3 regions of the Roseibium alexandrii DFL-11 genome follow, and region 1 is predicted to be linked to each of the others. Evidence: predicted binding sites of a transcription regulator. Region 1 holds the regulator's gene; each other region holds the start of a gene.

What was found. Region 1 encodes PhoB, which activates phosphate uptake and scavenging genes when phosphate is short. Its sites were predicted from a motif close to TGTCATNNANCTGTCAT; they were not measured.
Region 2: a site for PhoB is predicted at 2,730-2,746, ahead of SADFL11_RS00655 (UDP-2,3-diacylglucosamine diphosphatase). Genes of this name have one in related genera too.
Region 3: a site for PhoB is predicted at 3,348-3,364, ahead of phnC (phosphonate ABC transporter ATP-binding protein). Genes of this name have one in related genera too.

The regions. Positions count from the first base shown of each region.
Region 1 is NZ_CM011002.1:2,687,785-2,691,799, forward strand. Features, by position in the region: gene SADFL11_RS12420 (aspartate aminotransferase family protein) at 1-1,054, opposite strand, end outside; gene SADFL11_RS12425 (GcrA family cell cycle regulator) at 1,478-2,023, shown strand; gene phoB (phosphate regulon transcriptional regulator PhoB) at 2,090-2,785, opposite strand; gene phoU (phosphate signaling complex protein PhoU) at 2,872-3,567, opposite strand; gene pstB (phosphate ABC transporter ATP-binding protein PstB) at 3,599-4,015, opposite strand, start outside.
Region 2 is NZ_CM011002.1:144,003-148,017, forward strand. Features, by position in the region: gene SADFL11_RS00645 (OmpP1/FadL family transporter) at 375-1,688, shown strand; gene SADFL11_RS00650 (SDR family oxidoreductase) at 1,750-2,529, opposite strand; gene SADFL11_RS00655 (UDP-2,3-diacylglucosamine diphosphatase) at 2,791-3,594, shown strand; gene SADFL11_RS00660 (glycosyltransferase family 4 protein) at 3,591-4,015, shown strand, end outside.
Region 3 is NZ_CM011002.1:1,913,935-1,917,949, forward strand. Features, by position in the region: gene phnE (phosphonate ABC transporter, permease protein PhnE) at 1-509, opposite strand, end outside; gene phnE (phosphonate ABC transporter, permease protein PhnE) at 523-1,371, opposite strand; gene phnD (phosphonate ABC transporter substrate-binding protein) at 1,444-2,361, opposite strand; gene phnC (phosphonate ABC transporter ATP-binding protein) at 2,414-3,247, opposite strand; gene SADFL11_RS08820 (DapH/DapD/GlmU-related protein) at 3,633-4,015, shown strand, end outside.

The DNA.
Region 1 (4,015 bases):
TGCCCGCTTCGCGCGCGGCGGCGACATAGTCTCCAACCGGCGCCGTGCACTTGATGCCGAGCATCAGGCCATTGCCCCGGACAGCCTCAAACACCTTCGGGTGGCTATCGACCAAACCGGAAAGCTTTTGCTTAAAGGAGAGGCCCTTCTTTTGAACCTCTTCCAGAAAGCCATCTGCAAGGATGACGTCCAGAACCGCATTGCCAACAGCCATGGCGAGCGGATTGCCACCGAATGTCGTGCCGTGGGTTCCAGGTGCCAGCGCGGATGCAACCTCTTCAGTCGCAAGACAGGCGCCCATCGGGAACCCACTGCCGATGCCCTTGGCAACGGCCATCAGATCCGGATCAACGCCAGTCCACTGATGCGCGAACATTTTTCCGGTCCGGCCGACACCAGTCTGGATTTCGTCAAAGATCAGCAGGGCTCCGGTTTCATCACAAAGCTTACGCAGGGCACGCAGGAATTCGTAGTCGACTTCCCGAATGCCGCCCTCTCCTTGGATGGGTTCGATCGCGATCGCTGCGGTTTGCGGACCGACCATGGCCTTCAAGGCGTCCAAGTCCCCGCTGGGCACCTGATCGAAGCCCGGAGCTTTCGGTCCGAAACCCTCCAGATATTTCGCCTGGCCACCCGCTGCAATCGTGCCGAGCGTCCGGCCATGAAACGCGCCTTCAAAGGTCACGATTTGATACCGGTCCGGATCATTGCGGTCATAGTGATAGCGGCGGGCGCACTTGATCGCCGCTTCCATGGCCTCAGCGCCGGAATTCACGAACAGAACCTTGTCTGCAAATGTTGCATCGGTGAGGCGCTGCGCAAGCCGCGCGCCGTCCGGCATCTGGTGCAGATTGGAAATATGCCAGAGCTTGGCCGCCTGATCCTGAAGTGCCTGAACCAGATGCGGATGAGCATGTCCGAGCGAGTTTACCGCGATCCCGGACCCGCAATCGAGAAATCGTCGGCCATCACTCGTAACAAGCCAGACACCTTCCCCGTGATCGAATGACAGGTTCGATCTTGCGTAGTTTCCAAAAAGCGCGGACGCAGACATACCTCTTTAGTCTCCTCTGGCCACCGGAAGCCCCGCTGGTATCGGACCGTCGGAACTCCAGGGCATCGCCTTTAAACAGGCCAAAAACGCAATGTGCCGCCAAAGCGGCGGCACGTTGCAAGATCCTTATACACTGCCGAGGTCCCCGCCTGTCAATGGAAATGGCCGTTGCCGGGGTTCGGGCTGTTTTATGTAAAAGTCTCAATGACCTCGCATCTGTTGGGGAAAAGTCCGTTCATCCCCAACTCACTGCAGCCTGACGGTTGCTTCATAAATTAACGTTATTGTAACCTTTAGCTAATCAGACACGACATCTCGTGCGGTGTATCAAATAGAGGCACAAGATATGCCATAATGGGCTTGCGCTTGCATGTCCATTAACGAGATTCTGGCCAGTCACTGGCCTTGGCAAGGGGTGCGGCAATGAGTTGGACGAACGAACGGGTTGAGCTTTTGAAGAAGCTCTGGGGTGATGGTTTGAGTGCAAGCCAGATCGCGGGTGAGCTTGGCGGCGTTACCCGGAATGCTGTGATTGGCAAGGTGCACCGGCTCGGTCTTTCCGGGCGCGCGAAGTCTTCTTCCTCAAGCGCGAAACCGCGTCGCCCGCGCACAACAGCCAGCCCGGCGTCTCAATCAGCACCGAAACGTCCACAAACACAGCCGCAGACCCAAGGCTCCGCAGCGTTGAAGATGGAGCCAACCCCGGCTCCGGTCGCAGAAGTTCAACCCGTTGCAGAACCGATCGCAGATGTGGTCCCGATGTCCAAGCGGGCAACGATCCTTACGCTAACCGAGCGCACCTGTAAGTGGCCGATCGGCGATCCGGCGACAGATGACTTCTACTTCTGCGGTCAAGTTTCCGAAGCCGGTGTGCCCTACTGTCCATACCACTGCAAGATTGCTTATCAGCCGGTCGCAGACCGCCGCCGGAGCGCCAACAACAAGACCAGTGTTGCCCAGGCATCCTGATCTCGAAATACCCAAGAAAAAGCCCGCCGATTTGGCGGGCTTTTTTGTTTGTCTTGGTAGTCTCGATCAGGCTGCCGTAAATTGGTCGTTGAAGGCATAACCAGCCCCGCGCACCGTGCGGATTGGATCCTTCGCCTTGCCCTTGTTCAGCGCCTTGCGCAAGCGTCCCACGTGAACATCGACCGTGCGCTCGTCCACATACACGTCGTGCCCCCAAACGCCATCCAGCAGTTGTTCGCGAGAAAAGACCCGGCCTGGCGCGGTCATCAGGAATTCCAGAAGGCGAAACTCCGTCGGCCCCAAATGGATTTCCTTGGTGCTGCGCCGGACGCGGTGTGTTTCCCGATCAAGTTCGATGTCGCCGGAGCGCAGCATCGTGGACACCACCTCCGGGCTCGCCCGCCGCAGGATCGCGCGGACACGAGCCATCAGCTCCGGCACAGAGAATGGCTTGACAACATAGTCGTCCGCTCCGGTCGACAAGCCTCTGATGCGCTCGGCTTCCTCGCCGCGCGCCGTCAGCATGATGACCGGCAAACGCTCGGTGTCCTCGCGTGCCCGCAGGCGCCGGCACAGCTCGATGCCCGACAAACCGGGCAACATCCAGTCCAGCAACAGAAGGTCCGGCTGGGTTTCCCGGAGGCGGATTTCCGCCTCATCACCGCGGACACACGTCTCAACGGCGTATCCTTCAGCTTCCAGATTGTACCGCAACAGAAGGCTCAACGGTTCTTCGTCTTCGACGATGAGGACCTTCGGCATGAATTCTCGCTCCAATTCCCTCAGCCGGCACCGAAGCGCCAGCCTACAGTTCCTGCTTCACAGCCGTTCAGGCTGGGCCTGGCAACTCACACAGCGCCGGTTTCATCAACCTTGTTACGGTCTTCCGGAAGGCGCTCGCCCGTCACCATGAAGAAGACGTTTTCGGCAATGTTGGTTGCATGATCGCCGATCCGCTCGATGTTCTTTGCGCAGAACAGCAGATGGACGCAGGAGGTGATCACCCGCGGGTCTTCCATCATGTACGTCAGAAGTTCCCGGAACAGCGATGTGTATATTGCATCGACTTCGGCATCTGCGTCTTGAACCTGGCGCGCCGCTTCAGCGTTACGCCCGGTGTAGGCATCGAGAACCTTCTTTAACTGACCAAGGGCCAACTCGGTCATGTGCTCCACGCCGATTGCCAGCTTCTTGTTTTGAATGTCGTTATCGATGGCGATTGCCCGCTTCGCAACATTCTTTGCAAGATCACCAACACGCTCCAGATCGTTGGCGATCCGGCTGGCTGCTGTGATTTCGCGTAGATCCTGGCCCATCGGCTGACGGCGCACGATCATTGCAATCAGGCTCTCTTCAACTTCTTGGTGAAGTGCATCGAGGCGGCGATCCTGGTCAATGACTTGGCGGGCAAGTTCCGTATCGCCGGACACCAAAGCCGACACGGCTTCAGCAAAAGCTTTTTCTGCAAGACCGCCCATTTCAGCGATCCGGCCGGCCATGACGTTCAATTCGTCATCATAAGCCGTGACTGTATGTTCAGACATCCTGTGTCCCTTCGAAAAATGTGCGATCCGGTTAACCGAAGCGGCCGGTAATGTAATCCTGCGTACGCTTGTCCACCGGGTTGGTGAAGATATCCTGTGTCGGACCTTCTTCAACCAGAATCCCTAAGTGGAAGAATGCGGTGCGCTGAGACACGCGGGCGGCCTGCTGCATGGAGTGCGTTACGATCACGATCGTATAGTTCTCACGCAGCTCGTCGATCAGTTCTTCAACCTTTGCGGTTGCAATCGGATCGAGTGCAGAACACGGCTCATCCATCAGGATCACTTCCGGGCTGACGGCAATCGCGCGTGCGATACACAGGCGCTGCTGCTGACCACCGGACATGCCGGTGCCTGGCTCGTCGAGACGATCCTTGGCTTCTTCCCAAAGACCCGCCTTTTGCAGGCTGGAGGCCACGATGTCATCAAGCTCGGCCCGGTTCCGGGC
Region 2 (4,015 bases), 2.5 Mb from region 1:
ATTCACTCACGAGATATCACTCCGGGTTCACGCAAAACTCCCGTATTCCCTAAGGTTATCTGTGACAAGATAGCAACGGAAGAAAAAGAAACACCTCTCCGTGTGACGTGCTGGTAATGTGCCTAAAATGTGTGCATTTGTATGGTTGGCCTCGGTGGCCCTCCAAAAGCAGGGTCTCATGATATGTTTATCCGGCTACGAGCACTTGGTGTGTGCACCGGACCTTCGTGAAAACCCTTATATTGCACCGCAGCAGGCGTGTGCGCTGCAATTATAGATCGCATTTCATGGTTGAAAGGCAGCCGTTTCTTTTAGACCCTGCAGTCAGTGTCAAATTCCTCCCGGGGGGGAGGAGGATTGGGAGAAACGTAAAAATGCGGGCAACCAAGAAAATCGTACTTATGACGTCGACGGCCATTGCAGCCTCGATCGTCGCAAGTGCAGCCTCTGCGGGCGGCTTCGCTCTGCGCGAGCAGAGCGCCTACTACCAAGGGACTTCATTTGCCGGTAACGGTACATCCAGTTCGTCGATATCGTCCATGTTCTGGAACCCGGCAACCATCACGTCGATGGACGGCAAGATCAACTTTGAGGCTCACAACGCCTTCATCATTCCGAAGGCGGATATCACGGGCTCAAACACCGTCCCGAACTCATTGACCTCGCCAACTGGTCTGATCACGACGTCCTTCGACACAGGTGACATTGGTCATGACGCCTGGATCCCAGCATCCTATGCGTCTTATAATCTCAGTGACCAGGTTTATCTCGGCGTTGCAATCAACGGTGCGTTCGGTCTGTCGACAAAGCCAAATGACAGTAACTGGACAGGCGCGGGCTACAACCGGTCGTCCAAGATCTTTTCGATCAACCTCAACCCGGTTGTCGGTTACAAGATCAATGAGATGTTTTCGGTCGCGATCGGCCCGCAGATTCAATATGCGGATGTTCGCCTGACCAACGCCTCTTTCTCCCCGACCATCCCGGGTGCAACCCTGTTTCCAGGTCAGCAGCTCGATGGTGACGGTGTTGGTGTTGGTTTGACCGCCGGTGTCACGATCAAGCCGACGGCGACGACAGAAATCGGTATTGGTTACCGTTCTGCGATCTTCACAGACATCGACGGCACCATCGCCGCTCCGAACCCGGCCAACCCGTTCACGACGGCCGTAACGGATGTGAAAACGGTTCTGGCGACACCGGATATGATCACGCTCTCGGCTAAGCAGAGCATCACCGATGATATCCGCGTCCTGGGTACGTTCGAATGGACAAACTGGAGCCGTTTGAAAGAACCGCAAATCACGGCCGATGCCACTGGCGCAACCGTGACCACGCTGCCGTTCAACTACAATGACGGCTATTACCTCGCGGTCGGCGGTGAGTACGACTTTAATGACAAACTCACTCTGCGCGCCGGTGCGGCTTACGAGTGGTCTCCGATCGACGATAAAATTCGCTCCGCACGTCTTCCGGACAACGACCGTATCTGGCTGAGTGCGGGTGCCTCCTACGTCTTTAACGAGCACTTCTCGTTTGACCTTGGATACACACACATCTTTGGCACAGATACCGACCTGAACCTCGTTCCGGGTCATCAGGACTACAGCGCTTCAAAGGGCTCCCTGACAGGATCCGTCGACTCCTCCGTCGACATTCTGACAGCTTCGGTCCGTATCAAGTTCTGATCAGCTGCCAGGCTGGTTCTGGAAATTAGGCCGGCCCGCGATCGCGGGCCGGCGTTTTTTGTTAGAAAGCTGCCGGATAAAGTCCGCCATCCATCAGAATGTTCTGCCCGGTGACATAGCCGGCGTGCCGGGAACAAAGAAAGGCACAGGTCTGTCCGAACTCCTCGGTCGTTCCAAAACGGCGTGCTGGGATTTCTGCAGCCTGGCTTGCACGAATAGCGTCGACTGTCTGTCCGGATTGTTGTGCCGAGCGTTCAAACCCACCCTTCAGCCGGTCAGTATCCATTTTGCCCGGCAGCAGATTGTTGACCGTGACACCGTGCGGAGCCAACTGGCGGCACACGCCTGCCAGGAATGCTGTGAGACCGGCACGGGCGCCGCTGGAAAGGTCCAGGCCTTCGATCGGCATCTTTACGGACAAGGACGTGATGTTGACAATCCTGCCAAAGCCCCGGTTTTTCATTCCGGGTGTGACCGCCTGGATCAGTTCGATCGGGGTCACGAAGTTCTGGATGGCACCTTCCAGCAAGGCAGAGCGGTTGAGTTCTGAATAATCCTTGCGAGGCGGGCCGCCATTGTTGTTGACCAGTATGTCAGGCTCTGGGCAGGCCGTGAGAAGCGCCGCTTGTCCTTCCGGTGTGGAAACGTCGGCAGCGACAACACTGACTTTCACCTGAAAAGTGTCCGTCAGATACGCACGTGTTGCTTCCAGAGCGTCTTTGTCGCGTCCGTTGATCACCAGATCACATCCGGCCTCTGCAAGCGCCTCTGCGCACCCTCTGCCAAGCCCGCGGCTTGATGCGCACACGATCGCCGACTTGCCGCGCAATCCCAAATCCATGATTGATCTCCCAAATTAAGAGGATGTGGTTCGCCGGACCTTATGGAAGGAACGCTGCCGCCGCCATCCCTTTCCTGTCGGCCCCTTTGAACCACGGGGTCTGGACGAGGTTCCGCTGATGGCGGTTGGTGGCGCGGCTAAGCGATTTTTTTTCTACTGAACTGCTGAAAACGCGACGTCATCACACCCCAAATACCATCTGTCATAATAGTGAAACTTGAATCGCGTCTATAGCGTTCCATTGGAGCTAGGAGACGTGCAATGTCCACTTCAGAGACATCGCGGCATTACAGGGCCTTGTTTATTTCAGATGTCCACTTGGGCACGCGCGGCTGCCAGGCAGATCTTCTGCTTGACTTCCTGAAGGACAATGACGCCGAGACAATTTACCTTGTCGGCGATATCGCGGATGGTTGGCGATTGAAGCGATCGTGGTATTGGCCACAGCTTCACAACGATGTGGTTCAGAAGATCCTCCGCAAGGGCCGCAAGGGATCGCGTATCGTTTATATCCCTGGCAATCACGATGAGTTCCTCCGAAGCTTTTTGGGTACCCATTTCGGTGGCGTCGAGGTGACCGATAGTATTGTGCACGAGACTGCTGACAATAGGCGGTATCTGGTGATCCATGGTGATCAGTTCGATGTCGTCATTCGGCATGCCAAGTGGCTCGCGTTCTTTGGCGACAAAGCCTACGTCACTGCGCTTGGTGTCAATACGGTATTGAATGCTGTGCGCCGCCGGCTTGGCCTCACGTACTGGTCTTTGTCGGCCTGGGCGAAACTGAAGGTCAAGAATGCTGTCAGCTTCATCGGACGGTTCGAGGAAGCGCTTTCCGACGAGGCACGCCGGCAGGGTGTGGATGGCGTCATCTGCGGTCACATCCACCATGCGGCCAGCCGGGACGTCAACGGCATCCACTACATTAACACGGGTGATTGGGTCGAGAGCTGCACAGCGGTTGCCGAACATCATGATGGAACCTTTGAGGTGATCAGATGGGTAGAACAGGCCCAAACCGGAGCCCAGACCGAGAAGCCGCAGGAAGCTCCGGTCGCCGCATGAGTTCCATTCTTGTTGTCACGGATGCCTGGCATCCGCAGATCAATGGCGTCGTTCGCTCGCTTGAACGCACAGCTGATGAACTCCGCGCCATGGGCGTTCGCATGGAGTTCCTGACCCCGCAGGCTTTCAAGACACTTCCGTGCCCGACATATCCTGAAATCCGTCTGTCTTTGACCCACAAGGGCAGCGTGCGGCGGATGATGGATGAATTCGACTGCGAACACCTGCACATTGCGACCGAAGGCCCACTTGGCTTGCTTGCGGCCGGGATCGCCAAAAAGCGCGGACAGCCGTTCACCACCAGTTATCACACACGGTTTCCGGAGTATGTTTCTGCCCGGATGCCGGTGCCGCTTTCCTGGTCTTATGCATGGATGCGCCGCTTCCACAACGCCGGTAACGGCTGCATGGTGGCAACGAC
Region 3 (4,015 bases), 770 kb from region 1:
GTCGGCCGAACGTCCAGTTTCTTCGGGTTGGCCTTCACGTAGTCAGGCACATCCCCTTCTGGCAGGATAATATCGACACCGGTATTGGTCGCGATCCCGGTTACAACACCGTAGCCTGGGACAGTGAAGTCCATCCGCTTTCCAATAATCTCGACAAGATAACCATCGCCGAGATCGACTGTAGCGTCGGTATCATCAACCGCGACCCAGTCGGGCATGTTTGTTTCTTCGAAGGTCGCGCGGCGCTCCCCTTCGATGGCCACTTCAAGAATGTCCCGGCGCAAAAGTTTGGTGACATGGATTTTGTGGGCCACAGAATCCGTTGCGAGGATTACCGCCCGCTCTGGCTGCGCCTTGGACAAAAGCTCAGGAACGCCAAAGGCAAACCAAGTGTAGGAAAGATAGGCAAGGACACCAAGCGGGACAGCAATCGTGATCCATGCGCGCTTGCGCACGTTTTGCCAGACATCGTTCGGCGTTACGACCGGTTCGAGCGTATCATTTGACATGGTCCTGGCCTCCTTAGTGCGCGCGGCCGGATCCAACCAGCTTGCCCCGGAGATAGGACGATGACTGGTCGATGATCATAATGGTGAGAAACAGGAGCACGAAGATCGCGGCGGTTTCATCGCCGGCGCCCTGCCCCCAGCCAATTGTCCTACGCAATTCCTGGCCGATGCCGCCCGCGCCAACGAAACCGAGGATAGCCGAAGCCCTCACGTTGATCTCAAGACGCAGCAGGAAATAGCTGAGGTAATTCGGCGCCACCTGGGGCATCACCGCAAAGCGGATCCGTTGCACCCAATTGGCCCCACAGGCACTCAAACCTTCAATAGGCTTGCGGTCGATGTTTTCATTCACTTCGGAAAACAGTTTGCCAAGCGCGCCAGCTGTATGAAACGCCACCGCAATCATGGCCGGAACCGGGCTGGACCCTAAAACGAAGATCAGAAACAACGCGATGATCAATTCCGGAAAGGCCCGCATGATGTCCATCATGCGGCGAACGACCGGTATCAGCGGTCCCCAGCTGTCGACGTTGCGGGTCGAAGCCATTGCGAGAACAACCGCCATAGCTCCGCCAATAAGCGTCGCCACCGCAGCGATATTAAGGGTTTCCAACATCGCCGGGATATATTGAATAATCAGACCGAAAAAAGCCGGCCCGGCCTCCCAGGCTTCGACAACGATCTCGCCTGGATAATCGAAAAACTTGCTCAGGCCCTGCAGAAAACCGCCGGAGTTCATGTCGTTGGATTTCGAGTATCCCGAAACCATAACAGCAACGACCAACAAAAGTCCGATCAGCGAATAGAGCTGACGGCGTTTGCGTAAGGAGAGGATTTCCTCTTCCATTGCAGCGACGGCCATCTTCAATGTCCTTTAAACGTCACGCATAAAAAACGCGGGCCGGAAACCGGCCCACGCTTCGAGAAAGAACTCTTAGTTCTTGTTCTTTGCTTTACGTGCTTCAACGATGTTGACGTAAGCTTCATGAGTGATCGGCATGAAGCCTTTGGTCTCACCAGCAGCAACGCCGTACGCGCACTCAGGATCGAGGGAGTTCAGAGAAGCCATCAGAGCGGTCATTTTGATTTTGACGTCTTCCGGAAGCTTCTTGGAAAGAACGATCGGACCTTCCGGAATCACCGGCGAACGCCAGATTTCACGCAGTTCGGTCATGTCAACCAGGCCAGCATCGGACGCTTTACGCAGAGCGCCGGAGTTGTAGCCGTCTTCCCACTCACCAAGGCCGTCGGCCCAGGTAACGCCAGCGTCGATGTCGCCGTTGGATACGGCAACGATTGTCTGCTCGTGGCCGCCGGTGAATTTTACGTCGCCGAAGTACTCACCCGGCGCCATGGAATAACCTTCCTGCGGGATGGCGATGGACGGGATGAGGTAACCGGAGGTGGAGTTCGGATCACCAAAGCCGAAGACCTTGCCCTTCATGTCTTCCAGGGAGTTGATTTCGTTGTCAACGCGAGCAAACCCGATGGAATAGTAGCCGTAACCGCCGTCAACATTGACTTTTACCAAAACCGGATCAACAGCTTCCGGGTCGGTCAGATAGACTTTGGCGTAAGACGATGCGCCGAGCCAAGCCATGTCGAGGTTGCCGCCGAGCAGGCCTTCGATCACGCCGTTGTAGTCAGCCGGTGCGAACAGCTTGACCGGAACACCGAGAAGATCAGCGGTTTTTTCTTCAAGGCAAGTATATGCACGCAGACGATCGGAAGCGTTTTCGCCGCCGAGAATACCGATGCGGAATTCAGTGATTTCTTCAGCAACGGCAGAAGTTGCGTTCAGAGCGATCATGCTGACTGCAGCCAGCGCAGCAACTTTGGAAACCAGTTTCATTTGGGATACTCCCCGAGTTCGGTAAATGGTGACGTTTAACTTGGAAGCAGGGTCAGACCGCTGCTGCCGCCGGGGCCACCGCACCGGCGGATTCTTGGGTGCCGGACTGCCCGGCATCGATGGCGGTCGATGTGGCCGCCTCGTTGAAACTTTCATCAGCGCCGTAGATTTCGCGCGCCACATTCGTGGTCAGCGCATCCGGCGCGCCATCAAAGACGATGAAACCATCCCGCATTCCGATCACGCGGTCGCAGTAGGTGCGTGCTGTGTCGAGCGTATGCAGGTTACAAATGACAATCTTGTGGTCGCGCACATGGATTTCACGCAGCGCGTCCATCACGATCTTGGCGTTCATCGGGTCAAGAGACGCGATCGGTTCATCCGCCAGTATCATGTGCGGATCTTGCATCAGCGCCCGCGCAATCGCCACGCGCTGCTGCTGGCCGCCGGACAGCTCCTCGGCCCGTTTTGTTGCCTCTTGGGCAATCCCAAGCCGGTCTAGCGCAGCAAGTGCACTGTTCACATCGTCCTGGCCGAAAATGTTAAAGAGGCTCTTCAGTGTGCCATGGCCGTTCAAGCGGCCGAGCATGACGTTGGTCACCACATCCAGGCGCGGCACCAGATTGAACTGCTGGAACACCATCGCGCAGTCACGCTGCCAGCGGCGCATCATGCCGCCTTTGAGGCTCAAAATATCGCGGTTATTAAAGAGGATCTGACCGGAAGTTGCCGGCGTCAACCGGTTGATCATGCGCAGCAAGGTCGATTTGCCTGCACCGGAGCGGCCGATAATGCCAACCATCTGCGGTTTATCAATGTTGAAAGATACCTTGTTCACCGCAGTCCGGGACCCAAAGGTCTTGGTGACGTCCTGAAATTGAATCACGCGGCAGCCCTGTCCGTGTTTGTTCGTATTTGCTGCGCGACAAGAGCCATTCGGGCGTAACAGTGAGATGACAGGAATTTATCAGTCCCTTGAAGAAACGATGACACTTCAATGACAAAGGCCTGCCGGGACATGCCGGTCGCCGGGCCAGGGCTTGTTTTTCCTGCCTCCTCAGAGGGTTCTGCATTGCGCGGCAAATCATGGTTGCAAGAGAAGAACAAAGCCCGAGAAGCGTGTTTCCGCTCTGAAATAATAGCCAGCTGCTGTGAACCAACCGAAACTGAGGAAAAGGGAAAGAGTTCATGGATACGTCATCAAAGCGTCACGCTTCGTGATGCGACCAAGGCTATCCATCTGCGCCTGTCACAAACCAATGGAACCAACCATGTCCGCACCGCACCAAAAACCCGGCCTGACCGAAGCCCCCAATGTCCACCCTGACGCGGTCGTTCAGAACTGTGAGCTCGGTAAGTGGACGGAAGTCGGCGCGCTGACCGAAATGCGCGAAAGCCAGATGGACGATTATTCCTACATTGTTCAGGAAGGGGATGTGGTCTGGTCAACGATTGGCAAGTTCTGCTCGATTGCCCGGCGGGTGCGTCTCAATCCGGGAAATCATGCCACCTGGCGCGCGTCACAACATCACTTTAGCTATCGGGCGGCCGCCTATGGGCTGGGTGATGATGACCAGGAGTTCTTTCAATGGCGCAAGGACGATTGGGTCACAATCGGCCACGATGTCTGGATCGGTCATAATGTGACGGTTCT